Regions from separate parts of the Colwellia sp. BRX8-4 genome, predicted to be linked through region 2. Evidence: riboswitches for the same ligand, from Rfam matches in the RefSeq annotation. Region 2 holds a riboswitch; the other holds the start of a gene.
What was found. Region 2 has a riboswitch for thiamine pyrophosphate ahead of thiC (phosphomethylpyrimidine synthase ThiC). Riboswitches for the same ligand answer to the same signal wherever they lie in the genome.

Region 1 (7,842 bases), on a different contig from region 2:
GTATTATTTAGCATATTCGATTGCAGACCTAATTCATAATTGACTAAGACTTCGGTATCAAATTCTTTAAATTGGATTAATTGCTCGGGTAAATCCATATTAAAACCACCCGCTTTGTAACCACGCGCGACACGAACATAGGCAGAATGCTCATTGTTAATGATCTTACTCAAGGCGATGTGTCCGCCCCACATGGTTTCAGACGGGTCAAACTCATCGCCAGCACTATCGCTATAATCGGTTGAACGTTTTTCAACGCGCAAACCTACTGATAATTCATGGCCATAGCTAAGAACACTGTCTAACTGGGTAAAAATTGCATAATTATTAGCTGAGTATGTAGAGTCGAGTATTTCGTCTTCCCAACCATTATAAAAAGAGTCAAGGTCGTTATCTTCATTCATTTTGCTAATGTAAGTACCCACTAGCCAAGCAGTTGTATTGTCAAAAATTCTTGAGCCGTCATTTGATGATAATCGAAACTCTTGTGACCATACATCTCTATCGGCGCGTTTGTCCCAAAGGTAACTGTATTCACATGGCGCACCATCACAACTTTTACTTGCCCAATAATCTGCGTTTGCCCAATCACCATCATAAGCGTGCTGATGCTCTGTCTTGGTATAGCTGCTTATCGCTTCGAATTTTGCAAATGACAAACCTTCAAAGCTAAATTTTAGTGCCCCGCCATGCGATTTTTGATTATCAACACCTGGGTTGTCCGTGATCGTATTAAAGCCGTTGTTATCTAATGTCCATGGGTCGAAACTATTATCGTTATCCGCAAATATATAAGTAAAATAAACACTTAAATCTTCTGTTGCCGTATATTGCAATTTGAACTTTCCAGAAAACTCGTCAATGCCATTAGTATCATCTCTATTTAGATAAAGATTGTCGCGATAACCGTTTTGTTGATGTTGCTCTAATGATATGCGGTAATTTAAGTCTTCGGTGACAGCACCAGAGCTATAACCGGCAACATTAATTAAGTCGTCATTGCCTAACGTTACTTTAAAACCATGCTCGGGTAATTCTGTTGCGTCTTTTGATTTTATGTAAATTAAACCCGCAAGCGCATTGGCACCAAAACGTGTACCTTGTGGACCTCTTAAGACTTCAACTTGTTGAACATCGTACATAGAAGCTGCCATGCCCAAGCCTGACAAATCGATATCGTCGACAATGAAGCCCACTGATGAGTTTGGCGCACCGCGGTATTCAGAACGTTCACCGACGCCTCTAATTTGTAAATATTTCGGACGAGATGTTCCACCAGAGAAATTTAAGTTGGCGACACCATTAATAACTTCTTCAAAATGTTGAATGCCCTGCTCAGCTATTTTTTGTTGGTCGATGATTGCAATACTGGTAGGGGCTTGCGCTAAAGATTGCTTATTGAAACTAGAAGTGACGGTTATACGCTCAATATCATTTGACTCATTTGCTTGTGTGACACTAGCAAAAGTCAATAAAGTCGTTGTTACCGCGATTGAAATAGGAGATTTTATAAAATTCATACTGGGCTCTTTTTGTGGCATGCAAGCAAAAAGAGCAATAAGGCAAATACACCGTAAGTAAGCACCTACACAAAGTGTTTACGATAAGTATTCAACATATTAACCATTCCTACGCCGGCATTATCCGTTTCAGGTATTAAGGGTAAAAATTCTCAGCAATACAAAAGCCTATTAACAACAGCTTTTTATTGCACCCCTTGGTTTGTTCGGCATACTAACAATTTTATCATCAAAGTACAGAAAAATTATGGTTATTTAATATCATGTATTTGCTTAATCTGATGATTTTCAGTAAATTAGCACTATAGTTTTTTTTATTAAATTGCCATGACAAATCATCTAAGCCAAAATCATTTATGTTCAGTAACCTTATTAGGAAATTTAGTTGCTAAGCCTGATATTCGTTATCAAGCAAACCCGGTCCTTGCTGTAGCTGAGTTAGTATTAGCGACCCATAGCAGATGGTTTGACAAAACGAGCCAACAGTTTAAAGAATGGACGAGTTATCATACGGTTAAAGTTATTGGTGATATTGTTGATCGTTCACTTATTCACTCGCAAAAGGGTGATGTTATTTTAGTGCAAGGCTATTTACTTAATAGTAAAAAAGCTAACCGTGAAATATTACACGCCACTTATGCACAAACATTTGCAAAGGGTTACGCCCAATCAATAAACCAAGTGCATATGAGTGGTGAAATAAGCAGCGATATTAATTTAGTACTAACCGAGAATAATAAAGAATTAGTCGCGCTTAACTTAACCGTTAATAATTTAGTGTATTCGCCTATAACACAGCAAACCCAAAATATTTCTATCGAACGTTCGGTACATATCTGGGGAAAACAAGCACATTATATTAAAGATAAGGCCGAGCTAGGCGACCAATTAGTTGTCGACGGAAGATTAAGCTATCTCAATGATAGTAAAAAATCACAATTTATTGATTCACACCAAGTCATTTTATTGAAACATTAAAATGGATTACCTATAATTTTATAAAATTAGGATTGTTGGCAAAATATGGACGTTTTTCATTATATAAAAAAAATAACTACGCAAACACTTCCAGTGTTGCTGGCTTTTTACTGCCTATTAACGCCCTTAACAACGATTGCTGAAGAAGTTCAACTCGAAGTTTTAGCGCAGCTGCCTAGCCTAAGTTCAACCAATAAAACAACCGTTATTGCATTACCTGTTAATAGTGAGAATAAGCAGCAATACTTAATTGCAGACGCTGCTGGCGAATTGTCTTTACTTAATAATGCCAAGCTCACTTTTTTAGCAAGCTTACCTCTAAATAATCATACTACCGATAAACAAGTTAAATTAACCGCGCTAACGTTACACCCCAGTTTTTCGTTAGCAGATAAAACTGGCTTCCAAAACTTTTTTACTGCACATATTGAGCCCGCTAAATCAAATAATAATGTTGCGCGATTAACGCTGTTAGCCGATCCCGTTGCATTGCCATTTGACGCTGTGATAACACAGTGGCAATACGACAACACAGCGGCAATTAAAATTGATGTGCAGCAACGCAGAGAAGTGCTGAGAATTGCGGTGCCAACTGCCACACATCAAATACAGAAAATTGCCTTTAATCCATATAATAAAGTATGGCACGATGATTATGGCTTAATGCTTGTTGCTTTATCTGACAGTAACACTAGCTTACCAAACGCTAGCGAAGGCGCTTTGTATTCTGGTGTTGTGTTGCGCATTAATCCTGAGAAATTTGGCTTAAGAAATTATAGGGTGCCAAGTAGTAACCCTTTTATGAAAACAAACGACGTTAACAATGAGATCTTTATTTTAGGCGCTCAAAGCATTAGTTCTTTTTCGTGGTCAAAAAAACATTATGGCGCATTACTCGTAGAACATGACTACGATGGCGGTCACCAAGTTGTTGTTGCTGATAAATGTGCTGACTGGCGAGACTCTTACCAAAATAACCTTGTTTTTCCGCTGAAATCTACTCAAGGAACTGATGGAAATATTTTTCCTTATTATGGGCGAAACTTAGAAGCGTCTGTAGGTAGTGTCTTATATCTTATTAATGATACAAAAAATTGGCAACTTGCCCAATTGAATACCACGATGGTAAATAGTGAGGCTCAAAGTGGCGCTGCTGCATTACCTATTTTGTCTTTTAGTCGTGATGAGCTTTCTCCAAAAAATAAAGTGTCATTACTCTTTGATCACAACGGCGAACCCTTACTGTTAGATTTAACCAATAAACAATTATTATCGGTAAAGGCTATCCCGTTAAAAAGTGACAATAGTAAGCGTATTCAGGTGGATAATAAAAGTGATGAACAATCGGCGCCACTCAACAATAGCGCTTATGGCAAACTACTGCTTACCCTGTTTATATTGGTGGTTGCGGTGGTGTTTTATCGATTACGACTAAAAACGGTTAATCAAAAAGCAAAATTAAGAGGTATGTTTGCACGCTTTGAACTCGATACTAGCCAAACAACCGTATCGTTTTACAAGCGCCATCAGTCAGAAATAGACAGTCAATTGGCTACTGCCGATATAGTTAAAAGTGAAATTTGGGTAAACGATAACAACGTCAGTATTATTAATGAAGATATTGACCATGGTTACAATGAGCAATGCGAGAACAAACTGCGCTTGTCATTTAATCAAGCGCATCGCCATAAGCTTATTGATGATGAAACTCGACAAGTCCTGCTTTATTTAACCGATAAAAACGCTAAAACATATGTTGTATGCTTATATTTTAGAAAAGGTAACCAGCGTCTAACCAAAGCTAAATATTTTGATATTTTAGAGTCATTAATTGATTGGAGTTGGTTTATTGCCAGCCAGCTGAATCCAGAAGCAACAACGGTACGACCGCTGAAAGTAACCATAGTTAAGAGCGCGATAAAAAAAGGTTTTAAGAAAAAAAAGGCCGAGCCTGAAAGCATTGATACATCCGTAATAGAAGAACCGCTACCTAGTAAGCAAACCGCAGCGGTATTGCACGACATCGTTGTTCATGACTCGGAATTAATAAGTGCGCTAGACAAGCTTGTTGATTTAAAACAACAGGGTTTTTTAACCGATGAAGAGTTTAGTTTAGCTAAAGCGAAAATTTTATCAGATATGATTGTTTAATATGGATAGAGATGCTGAGCAAACAAACTAAAACACTTTTTTTAATGACCACATTAATTAGTATTGCCATTCTTTTTAGCGTGTTATTTTCTTTAGATGTATTGAAAAACAACAACCTACAGCCACTACTTGACCAGTTTATTCCTCAAGGATATCTGGGGGTGTTAATGGTTTTAAGCCTATTGGCATTACTGACCAGTATCGGTTTACCCAGGCAAGTCGCTGCTTTTTCTTGTGGTTACATCTTTGGCATTGTTTATGGGACGCTGCTGGCCACTTTAGCGGCAACACTCGGTTGCATGCTAACGTTATTTATCGCAAAAACCTTTTTTAGACAAAGGGTGCTTGACGCTTACCCCGACAAAGTAATGGTGCTGTCTGCTTTTTTCTCAACGGACACCTTCAGCAAAGCCCTAGTCATTCGTTTGTTACCTGCGGGCTCAAACTTTTTAACCAACATATTGGCAGGCATGGCTAAGGTAAAGTTTATCCCATATGTTACAGGCACTTGTGTTGGCTTTATTCCACAGATGTTGATATTTTCATTACTGGGCGCAGGTATTAAAGTTGGTGAGGAACAGCAAATATTACTGAGTTTATCTTTACTGGTTGTTGCGTTAATTTTTGGCTATTTATTGTATAAAAAAGAAAAAAAACACAATAAAAAAGGAGCTATTTAGCTCCTTTTTTATTGTGTTGCTAACGGTCATTTAGTTGAGTGTTAACAAATACTTCACTAAGTTATTATAATCAGCTTCAAAGTTGTTTTTGTCTAAACCTGCATTTTCAATTTTGTAGCGGCCATTAACAATAACGGCTGGCACACCAGTTAAACCACCACTTTTTGCGTAGTAGGTTTGCTTTTTCTTCATTTGTTTTACTTGGCTATTTACACCAAAGCTTTTCATTAATTTGTCAAACTTTTCGCCGTCAGCGCCATTCAAAACAAAAACATTACGAATATCTTTTTCAGAAGTAAAGACTGCGCGCTGCACATGAATATAATTAAAAAGTGCGCCCATTAGCTTACTTTCCATGTCCATTTGCTCGGCAACAACTACCGCTTTACTTAACGTTTCCTGCATAACTTGAGAAGCGCCGCGTAAAAAATCAACGTGATTGAATTCAAATTTAACTCCTGCTGGTAACTGCTTTTTAACGCTAGTCATGAAAGGTGAAAACTTGAAACAATGTGGACAGTAAAATGAAAAGAATTCACGTACTTCAGGCTTTTTGGTCGCCTGTTCGCTCACGATCGTGTAATGCGTACCTTCTTGATAATTTGCTGCTGATGCCATTAATGGCAATAATAACATCACAAATAAACTCAATAATTTTTTCATTTAACGTTTTTCCTCAAACAATAGCCCTGCGCTATTAATAATTATGCAGGTAATAAACTTAATGGTGGCTGTTGAAGGGCAGACACTTGCTCTTTCAACATTAAAATTTGCTGTTCCCAATACTTATCGGTATTAAACCATGGGAAGTTATGCGGGAACGCTGGGTCTTGCCAACGCTTACATAACCAAGCCATATAATTAACAACACGCATGGTACGTAATGATTCTATCAAAATAAGTTGCTTGGGTTCAAATGAATAAAATTCTTCGTATCCCGAAAGCATAGTATCAAGTTGTAATAACCGTTGTTGGCGATCGCCTGAAAGCATCATCCATAGGTCTTGAATAGCAGGTCCCATGCGACAATCATCTAAATCGACAAAATGTGGACCTTTGTCTGTCCATAAAATATTACCGGCATGACAATCACCGTGTAAACGTATTTCATGGCTGGGTTGATATTGCTGCGCTGCAATATCAACCACTTGTTCTAAAATAGTAAAGAAAGCTTTGCTTAGGTAATGTGGCACAAAACCAGAGTCTTTTATAATATCGGTGGCCTGAAAAAGCATCTCTTGCTTGTTATAGGTCGGGCGATGTTTAAAAGGTTTTGTCGCTGCGACGGCATGAATACGCCCTAAAAATCGTCCCATCCATTCAAGCTGATCTAAATTGTCTACTTCGAAAATACGTCCGCCTCGACAAGGGTAGATAGCAAAATGAAAACCTTGATGAGAAAAAAGCGATTCACCACCAATTTTTAACGGCGCAACTAAAGGTAATTCATGTTTTGCTAACTCAAAAGAAAAGCTATGCTCTTCTCTAAGTTCAGCTTCGGTCCAGCGTTGTGGTCGATAAAACTTGGTGACGTATTTTTTCTTATCTTCGTCGTGAAATTGATAAACACGGTTTTCATAACTATTTAAAGCCAGCAAGCCACTGTCAACAAAAAGGCCAGTACTTTCTAGGCCATCTAAGATCAAGTCGGGTGATAGGGTAGTAAAATCAAATACAGACATTAGCGTTTATTAAAAAACCTGCTTTCATGTTCAAGAGAAACATCATCTTCCTCTGAAACCAACTCAATAACAAATGAAATATCGGTCATGTAACCTTTTAATTCATAGGGGTCTACCGACAGACTCATTGGTAACGTATACACAGCGGCGGCTTTTACCATGACTTCTTGCTCGCCATGCCACTTAGTGTTTTCAATACCCTTAACAGACAAGCGATAAACGTTATCAGTTTGCGATTTATTTAAGATTTTTAAGGTGTACACATTTTCTATATCACCGTTAAATTTTTCTTTGGCCAGTTCATTTCTGTCGCGAATAATGTCCATAGTGACCGGAGCTCGATTAACAATTTCTAAAACTAACAAGCTACACATTACTACCAGAACGATGGCATAACCCACTAATTTTGAACGAATAAAATGAACTTTTTTACCTTGTAACTCATGCTCGGTGGTGTAACGTATTAGCCCTTTCGGGTAATTCATTTTGTCCATAACCCCGTCACATGCGTCAACACATGCACCACAGTTTATACATTCATATTGTAAGCCGTTACGAATATCTATACCGGTTGGACAGACTTGCACACAAAGGTTGCAGTCAATACAGTCACCTAATTCTAATGATTCATGTGCTACTTTACGAGAGCGTGCACCACGGCTTTCACCGCGATTAAAGTCATATGAAACCGTTAAGGTATCTTTATCAAACATCGCTGATTGGAAGCGTGCATAAGGACACATATGTAGACACATAATTTCACGCATCCAGCCAGCGTTACCATAAGTACAAAAAGCAAAGAACCAAACAGTCGCTGCTAAAGCAAACGAG
Region 2 (7,842 bases):
AGTCACTGTTTGATGATAAAAAACCTTACCTAATCCACGGAGTATTTCTCGCCATTTTTCATCATTATTAATCACTTGGCGAATGGTATGCAGCATATTGCCACCTTTATCGTACATATCACCAGAACCACCGCGATTAGCATTATATTCGCCAATAATAGGGGATTGATTACCAATATTCATCCGTTGACCACGAACGTATTCAAAGGCTTGCTCTTTAGTGAAATGATACTCTAAAAATAGACTTTCTGAGTAGTTAGTAAAGCTCTCATGGATCCACATATCAGCAACATCTTTATTGGTGATGTTATTGGCAAACCACTCGTGACCTGATTCATGAACAATAATAAAATCAAATAATAATCCTGGGCCAGTACTACTTCTATCACGCCCTAAATAACCATTTTGATAACCATTACCATAAGTCACCGAACTTTGATGCTCCATCCCTAAATATGGTGCTTCCACCAGTTTATAACTGTCTTCATAAAACGGATAAGGACCAAACCAATGCTCGAACGCTTCAATGGTTCGTTTCGCTTCTTTAAACTGTTTTCTTGCTTTCGCTAAGTTTTCCCGTAAAACATAGTAGTCCATATCAAGCTGACCTTTTTCACCTTGATACTTTTCACCAAAATGAACATAGTCACCAATGTTAATATTGACCCCATAATTATTAATAGGATTCACAACTTGCCAATGATAAATTTTTGTTTTATCAATTTTATTGTGTTCAACTTTAATTAATCGACCATTAGACACATCCATTAAATGTTCTGGCACTTCAACGCTGATTAACACGCCATTGTTGGGTTCGTCGGCAGGATGATCTTTATTTGGCCACCAAATACTAGAGCCAATGCCTTGATTTGAAGTGGCAATAAAGTCGAGGCCATTACTGTCTTTCTTCCAAGTAATACCGCCATCCCATGGGGCGTTTTTTGCGGTAACGGGCTGTCCAGAGAAGTACATAGTTATCTTCTGCTCCGAGCCTATTTCTTGCTTACTGGCTGGGGTAATAAAATAAGAATAGCCATCTTGCTCTACTTCAAGCGCTTTACCATTTTGGTGTACTTTCTCAAGCTTCATTGGCGCCTGTAGTTCTATTTGTAAACGTTCACCTTTAGCTAACACCTTATAAGTCATGGTGTTTTTACCTGAAAAAAGCTTAGTTTCAGGGTCAACTTTTACATTAAGATGATAATGAATTAAATCCCACCACTTTCTTTCTGGTGTAATAGTACCCCGTAATTTTTCTTGGTGCGTTACTTTGCCACTTTCTTGTTGCCAATTACTCGCGCTAACATGCCCAGCAAAAACCATAGCGCAAACTAAGCCAGCAAGTGAAGTCGTTATCCGTTTTTTTATCATTGTTATTGTCCTAACACTCTCTCGTATACAATATACTAGCATTGTGTAATATAAATTGTGAACCCTAAAAAGGGTAAGATCTGTCAACGACTCACATCGTTATCTAAAAATTAATTATAACCAAATACAACATTATGATTGCGTATTTTGAAACTAATACGATAGAATCACCACAATTACTTGTCGGAGTGCTGAGATTATTTCTAAAGAAATATTCAAAGCTGAGATCGCGAAAGCGGGATCCGTAGAACCTGATCAGATTAATATCTGCGTAAGGGAACAAGGTAAAATAAAAGAGTTAAAGGATTAATTCGTCACTTTTTTATTTTTTCCTCACTCTACACTTCGTCTTTTTTATTCGTGCATTTATAACGAAATGCATATTATTAAAAGGCAAAAAAATGACCAAACCAGCTAACAAACTCACTCGCAGAGAACGTCGCGAACAAGCTGAAACATTCTTAAAAAACGTTTCTGATCAATCATTCCCAAATTCTAAAAAAGTTTATGTGCAAGGTAAAATTCACGATATCAAGGTAGGTATGCGCGAAATCACCTTGTCTGATACTTTATTAGCGGGTAATAAAGATAAGCCAACCTACGAAAAAAATGAACCTCTTTGCGTCTACGATACCTCAGGTTTTTATACCGATGAAAGTGTCGAGATAGACGTACACAAAGGTATTCCTCGCCTGCGTGAAAGTTGGATTGATAGTCGTGGTGATGTTGAGCTCTTAACATCAAATAGCTCTACTTATGCTCAACAACGTTTAGCTGACGATGGTGTTGACGCGATACGCTTTGAACACTTACCTAAAATGCGTGTCGCTAAAAAAGGTCAAAACGTTACCCAAATGCACTATGCTCGCCAAGGGATCATTACCCCTGAAATGGAATATATTGCCATTCGTGAAAATTTAAAACGTGAAGAGGTCAAAGATAAAACCTTACTACTACAACATAAAGGTCAGTCATTTGGCGCCAGTATTCCAGCGCAAATTACCGCAGAGTTTGTCCGTGATGAAGTCGCGCGTGGCCGAGCAATTATTCCGGTAAACATTAACCACCCAGAATGTGAGCCGATGATTATTGGTCGTAACTTTTTAATTAAAGTAAATGCCAATATTGGTAATTCGGCGGTGACCTCTTCCATTGAAGAAGAAGTAGAAAAACTGGTTTGGTCGACCAAGTGGGGCGCAGACACGGTAATGGATTTATCAACGGGTCGTAATATTCATGAAACCCGCGAATGGATCATGCGCAACTCGCCAGTGCCCATTGGTACGGTGCCTATCTATCAAGCGCTAGAAAAAGTAAATGGCGTGGCAGAAGACTTAACCTGGGAAATTTTCCGCGATACCCTTATCGAACAAGCCGAGCAAGGTGTTGATTATTTTACCATTCATGCCGGTGTATTATTACGCTATGTTCCAATGACCGCTAAGCGTGTCACCGGTATTGTCTCACGTGGTGGTTCAATTATGGCGAAGTGGTGCTTAGCGCATCATAAAGAAAATTTTTTATACACCCACTTTGAAGATATTTGTGAAATATTAAAGCAATACGATGTCTCGTTTTCACTCGGCGACGGTTTACGCCCGGGCTCGGTTGCTGATGCCAACGATGAAGCACAATTTGCCGAATTACATACCTTAGGCGAATTAACTAAAATTGCTTGGCAGCATGATGTACAAACGATTATTGAAGGCCCCGGGCATGTGCCACTGCATATGATCAAAGCAAATATGGACGAGCAACTTAAACATTGTGGTGAAGCACCTTTTTATACGTTAGGTCCGTTAACGACTGATATTGCACCGGGTTATGACCATATTACTTCGGGTATTGGCGCCGCTAATATTGGTTGGTACGGTTGTGCCATGCTTTGTTATGTCACTCCTAAAGAACATTTAGGCTTACCCAATAAAGAAGATGTTAAAGAAGGTTTAATGACTTATAAAATTGCAGCCCATGCCGGCGATTTAGCAAAAGGTCATCCGGGGGCGCAAATTCGCGATAATGCCATGAGCAAAGCGCGCTTTGAATTTCGTTGGTACGATCAATTTAATATCGGTTTAGACCCTGAAAGAGCCAAGACTTATCACGATGAAACCTTGCCACAAGAATCAGGTAAAGTTGCCCACTTCTGCTCTATGTGTGGGCCAAAATTCTGTTCGATGAAAATATCTCAGGAAGTACGTGATTATGCCGCGGGTCTTGAAGCCAGCAATAAAATAGAAATACAGTTACTTGACGAAGTCATTGTTTTAGATGCAACGCCAACCGATATTGCACAAGGCATGGCTGAAAAGTCGGCGGAATTTAAAGCGACCGGTAGTGAAATTTACCATCAGGTGAAATAGTCAGCCGATGACTATTTCTCAACAGTTCCCTAAACCTACTCAAATCTGTGCCAATATCGTTGTTATTGGCGCAGGGTTAGTGGGTCGTTTAATGGCATTGTCTTTGGTTAATCAAGGTCATCAAGTGACCTTGATTGATAAAGATAATAAACAGGGCCACCAAAGTGCCGCTTATGCTGCTGCCGGTTTATTAACGCCGCTAGGTGAAGCTATGCATAGCGATCGTAATATTGTTGAAATGGGCTTTGAGTCATTAGCGCTTTGGCCTGAGATTCTTGCTAAATTAGACAGTTACACTTATTTTCAACAAGCAGGCACCTTAATGGTTAGCCATGAACAAGACCAAGGCGATTATCAGCGTTTCATGGCTTATATCAAAAATCATTATCCGCAACATCAGCTACAGCAACTGAATCGCCAACAAATACTTGCCCTTGAGCCCGAATTAGCTCATCGCTTTAATCATGGGTTGTTTTTACCTGAAGAAGGGCAAATAGGTAATCGTAAATTACTAAAAGCCCTGCAAAAGCAGCTAGAAAAAAGTAGCGTTACTTGGTTAGAAAGTTCACCTGTCGTTAACATTGAACAGCAAAAATCGAGCTGTTTAGTCACTTACCATGGGGATAGCCCACTAGGCAACAAAGGCAATAAGCAAACTAACACGTCAAAGCATATTATTGCTGCTGATTTAGCAATTGACTGTCGCGGTGCAGGCGCACGCAACAGTGCAGGCGAAAACACCGCAGCCCCCTTAAAAGATTTACGAGGAGTACGAGGTGAGATATTTCAGTTATTTGCCCCTGAAGTCAATATTACCCGGCCTATTCGTTTAATGCACCCTCGCTATCAATTATATATAGCCCCTAAAACTAACGGCTTTTATGTCGTGGGAGCAACTGAAATCGAAAGTGAAGACTGCGCGCCAATGACGGTACGTTCTTCAATGGAATTACTCAGCGCGGCTTATAGTGTCCATGCTGGATTTGCTGAAGCCAATATTCATCAACATATTAGCCAGTTAAGACCTGCTTTTAGTGATAACCAAGCTAAAATATCACTGCAAAATCGGCTTATCCAGGTCAATGGACTGTTTCGCCACGGCTACCTTATTGCGCCGGTTGTGTTAAAGCAGTTAGAGTTTACCGTTGCGCATTTTTTCGAGTGTCGCTCATTAACAGAATCTCCTTATCATAAGTGGTTAGCCATCAATGAATACTAAAGCAGCTATAACAACCTATTTTATCAATGGACAAGTAATCACCATTGCCAGTATAACCCCCAATATATCAATGGCATTACTGCATTATTTAACGCCAGAGCAGCAAAAACAAAGTTTTGCCGTAGCCCTTAATGGTGACTTTATTGGTAAAGCTGACTATCAAAAAACCACAATTAATCAAGAGGATAGTATAGATGTACTGTTTCCTATTCAGGGAGGTTAATGATGACATTTTCAACCGAACTAATGATATACGGACAAGCGGTTAATAGTCGTTTATTAATTGGTAGCGCACTTTATCCTTCGCCACAGATCATGAAAAAAGCGATATTAGCCAGTGGCTCAAAAATTGTCACCTTGTCGTTAAAACGCCAAAACCCTGCGCAACAGTCAGGCGCAAAAATTTGGCAGTATATTCAAGAGGTTGTTAAAGAGACTCAGGGATTTTTATTACCCAATACGGCGGGCTGTAAAACAGCTAAAGAAGCGGTAACCCTAGCAAAAATGAGCCGCGAAATTTTTAAAACGGATTGGATAAAATTGGAAGTTATCGGTGATGACTATAATTTACAACCAGACCCTATCGAGCTATTAAAGGCCTGTGAACAGTTGTTAAATGAGGGTTTTAAAGTGCTACCTTATTGCACCGACGATCTCGTGGTGTGTCAGCGTTTATATGACTTAGGTTGTCAGGTGATCATGCCTTGGGCATCGCCAATAGGCACAGGTAAGGGTCTAATGAACCCTTATAATTTAGCAACAATTCGTTCGCGGCTTCCAGATGCAACTCTCATTTTAGATGCGGGTATTGGCAAACCCTCAGATGCTTGTCTAGCTATGGAAATGGGTTACGACGCCGTATTATTAAATTCAGCAATTGCCTTGGCAGATAGTCCGGTGCTGATGGCAAAAGCCTTCGCACAAGCCATTGTCGCTGGCGAGCAAGGATACATGGCGGGTGTAATGCAGCAACGACAAACCGCTCACCCGTCAACGCCAACCCTAGATACACCCTTTTGGCATCAATAAGGTAATCAGGCAATCAGGCAATAAGGCAATAAGGCAATAAGGGTAAAACTATGACAGAAAGTGTTAAAGAGAAACCGACTATCTGGACGATCAACGCCAACCCTAGATACACCTTTTTGGCATCAATAAGGCAACAAGGATAAAGCTATGACAGAAAGTGTTAAAGAAAAACCGATTGTATGGACGATTTCTGGCAGCGATTGCTCTGGTGGTGCGGGCATTGCCGCCGATATAAAAACAGGTCATGCCTTGGGTGTTGAAGTTTGTCATTTGATAACCGCGAATACCGTACAAAACGCTAACCGCCTTGTCTCGATAAATCCGGTCGCTAGCGAGACATTACAACAACAAGCCAAGGTATTAATTGATGATAAACCACCCAGCGTCATTAAGATTGGCTTAATAGCCAATCTTGAACAAGTCACATGGTTAACCGAATTATTAGCGGGCTTTAAAGCTAACTACCCAAAAATAAATGTCGTTTTTGACCCCGTTGGCCAAGCGAGCGTCGGTGGTAGTTTTTCGACACTACAGCGAGAAGATTTAACCCTATTGTTCAGCTATATTGATGTTATTACCCCCAACCTGATGGAAGCGCAACAATTATCAAAATTATTGATACTTAACCCCGTTGAGCTGGCAATAAAAATTGCCGAATTAGGCGTCGCCAGCGTCATCGTAAAAGGTGGGCACAGTGCCGTGTTAGACAATGACGGTTTACAAGTCAGTGATGACTATTGTTTACATCACGTTGAGCAATCATCGATAAGTTATCAACTCTCTTCACCACGAATAAATACCTCTTACAGTCATGGTGGTGGATGCTCCTTTGCTAGCGCATTAGCGGCTTTTTTAGCACACGGCTATTTATTACGTGATGCCTTTACCTTAACCAAAGCATTTATTAATCAGGGTTTAGCTAAATCGGTAACTGCTAGCATGAAAAAAACCGATTATTATGGTGCATTTGAACAAACCCATTGGCCTAATAGTGCTGACTTTTTCCCCAGAATATCATCCAACCTAGTCAAGAAATATCAGCAGTTACCGCCTTTTCCATCGTTGGCACTATCAGATAATAAGCTTGGGCTTTACCCTGTGGTTGACTCACTTTATTGGTTAAAACGTTTGTTGCCATTAGGCTTAAACATTATTCAACTGCGGTTGAAAAATAAGACGGACATCGAGCTTGAAAAACTAATCATTGCAGCCATAGCCATTAGTCAGCCGTATAAAACGCGCTTGTTTATTAATGATTATTGGCAATTAGCAATAAAGCATCGCGCTTACGGTGTGCATATCGGCCAAGAAGATTTACAAAACGCTAATTTAACTAAGATTCATCAGTCAGGTTTACACTTAGGTATTAGTACTCATGGTTGTTATGAATTTTTATTAGCACAACAATTACAACCCTCTTATTTAGCGATTGGCGCTATATTTCCCACTAAAACTAAAAATATGAGCGGACAAATTCAAGGGGTAGATAACTTACAACAGCTATTGAAATTAGCCAGCAATATTCCGGTTGTAGCCATTGGCGGTATTAATCATCAACGAGCAGAACGTGTTTGGCAGACGGGTGTTGACAGTATAGCGGTTGTTACCGCGATCACTGAAAGTGAAAATGCTGAAATCGCAGTTAAACAATTCCAGCATATTATGCAGTAATTTTTCCCAGTAAAACCTAAGAAGCTATACTTGTATCAAGTTTTTTTTCTAAGCGTAGTGGTTGCCATTTCAGGTACGTAATTGAGCGCCATAACCATTCTAACGGGCCAAATCTAAAGAATTTCAACCATAGTGTACAAAAAACAACTTGGGCAAAAATCACCGCGACGACAATAAGCATTTGTTGTC

Region 1: linked by a shared signal. The riboswitch ahead of H4J56_RS11250 (TonB-dependent receptor) and the one ahead of thiC (phosphomethylpyrimidine synthase ThiC) in region 2 are both predicted to bind thiamine pyrophosphate.

The regions. Positions count from the first base shown of each region.
Region 1 is NZ_JACGVS010000011.1:129,719-137,560, reverse strand. Features, by position in the region: gene H4J56_RS11250 (TonB-dependent receptor) at 1-1,520, opposite strand, end outside; TPP riboswitch at 1,610-1,728, opposite strand; gene H4J56_RS11245 (single-stranded DNA-binding protein) at 1,848-2,498, shown strand; gene H4J56_RS11240 (SHOCT domain-containing protein) at 2,544-4,649, shown strand; gene H4J56_RS11235 (TVP38/TMEM64 family protein) at 4,661-5,329, shown strand; gene H4J56_RS11230 (thiol:disulfide interchange protein DsbA/DsbL) at 5,360-5,992, opposite strand; gene H4J56_RS11225 (serine/threonine protein kinase) at 6,034-7,011, opposite strand; gene ccoG (cytochrome c oxidase accessory protein CcoG) at 7,011-7,842, opposite strand, start outside.
Region 2 is NZ_JACGVS010000001.1:184,550-192,391, forward strand. Features, by position in the region: gene H4J56_RS00810 (M1 family metallopeptidase) at 1-1,371, opposite strand, end outside; TPP riboswitch at 1,546-1,667, shown strand; gene thiC (phosphomethylpyrimidine synthase ThiC) at 1,773-3,734, shown strand; gene H4J56_RS00820 (FAD-dependent oxidoreductase) at 3,742-4,953, shown strand; gene thiS (sulfur carrier protein ThiS) at 4,943-5,176, shown strand; gene H4J56_RS00830 (thiazole synthase) at 5,179-5,982, shown strand; gene thiE (thiamine phosphate synthase) at 6,130-7,653, shown strand; gene H4J56_RS00840 (DUF418 domain-containing protein) at 7,670-7,842, opposite strand, start outside.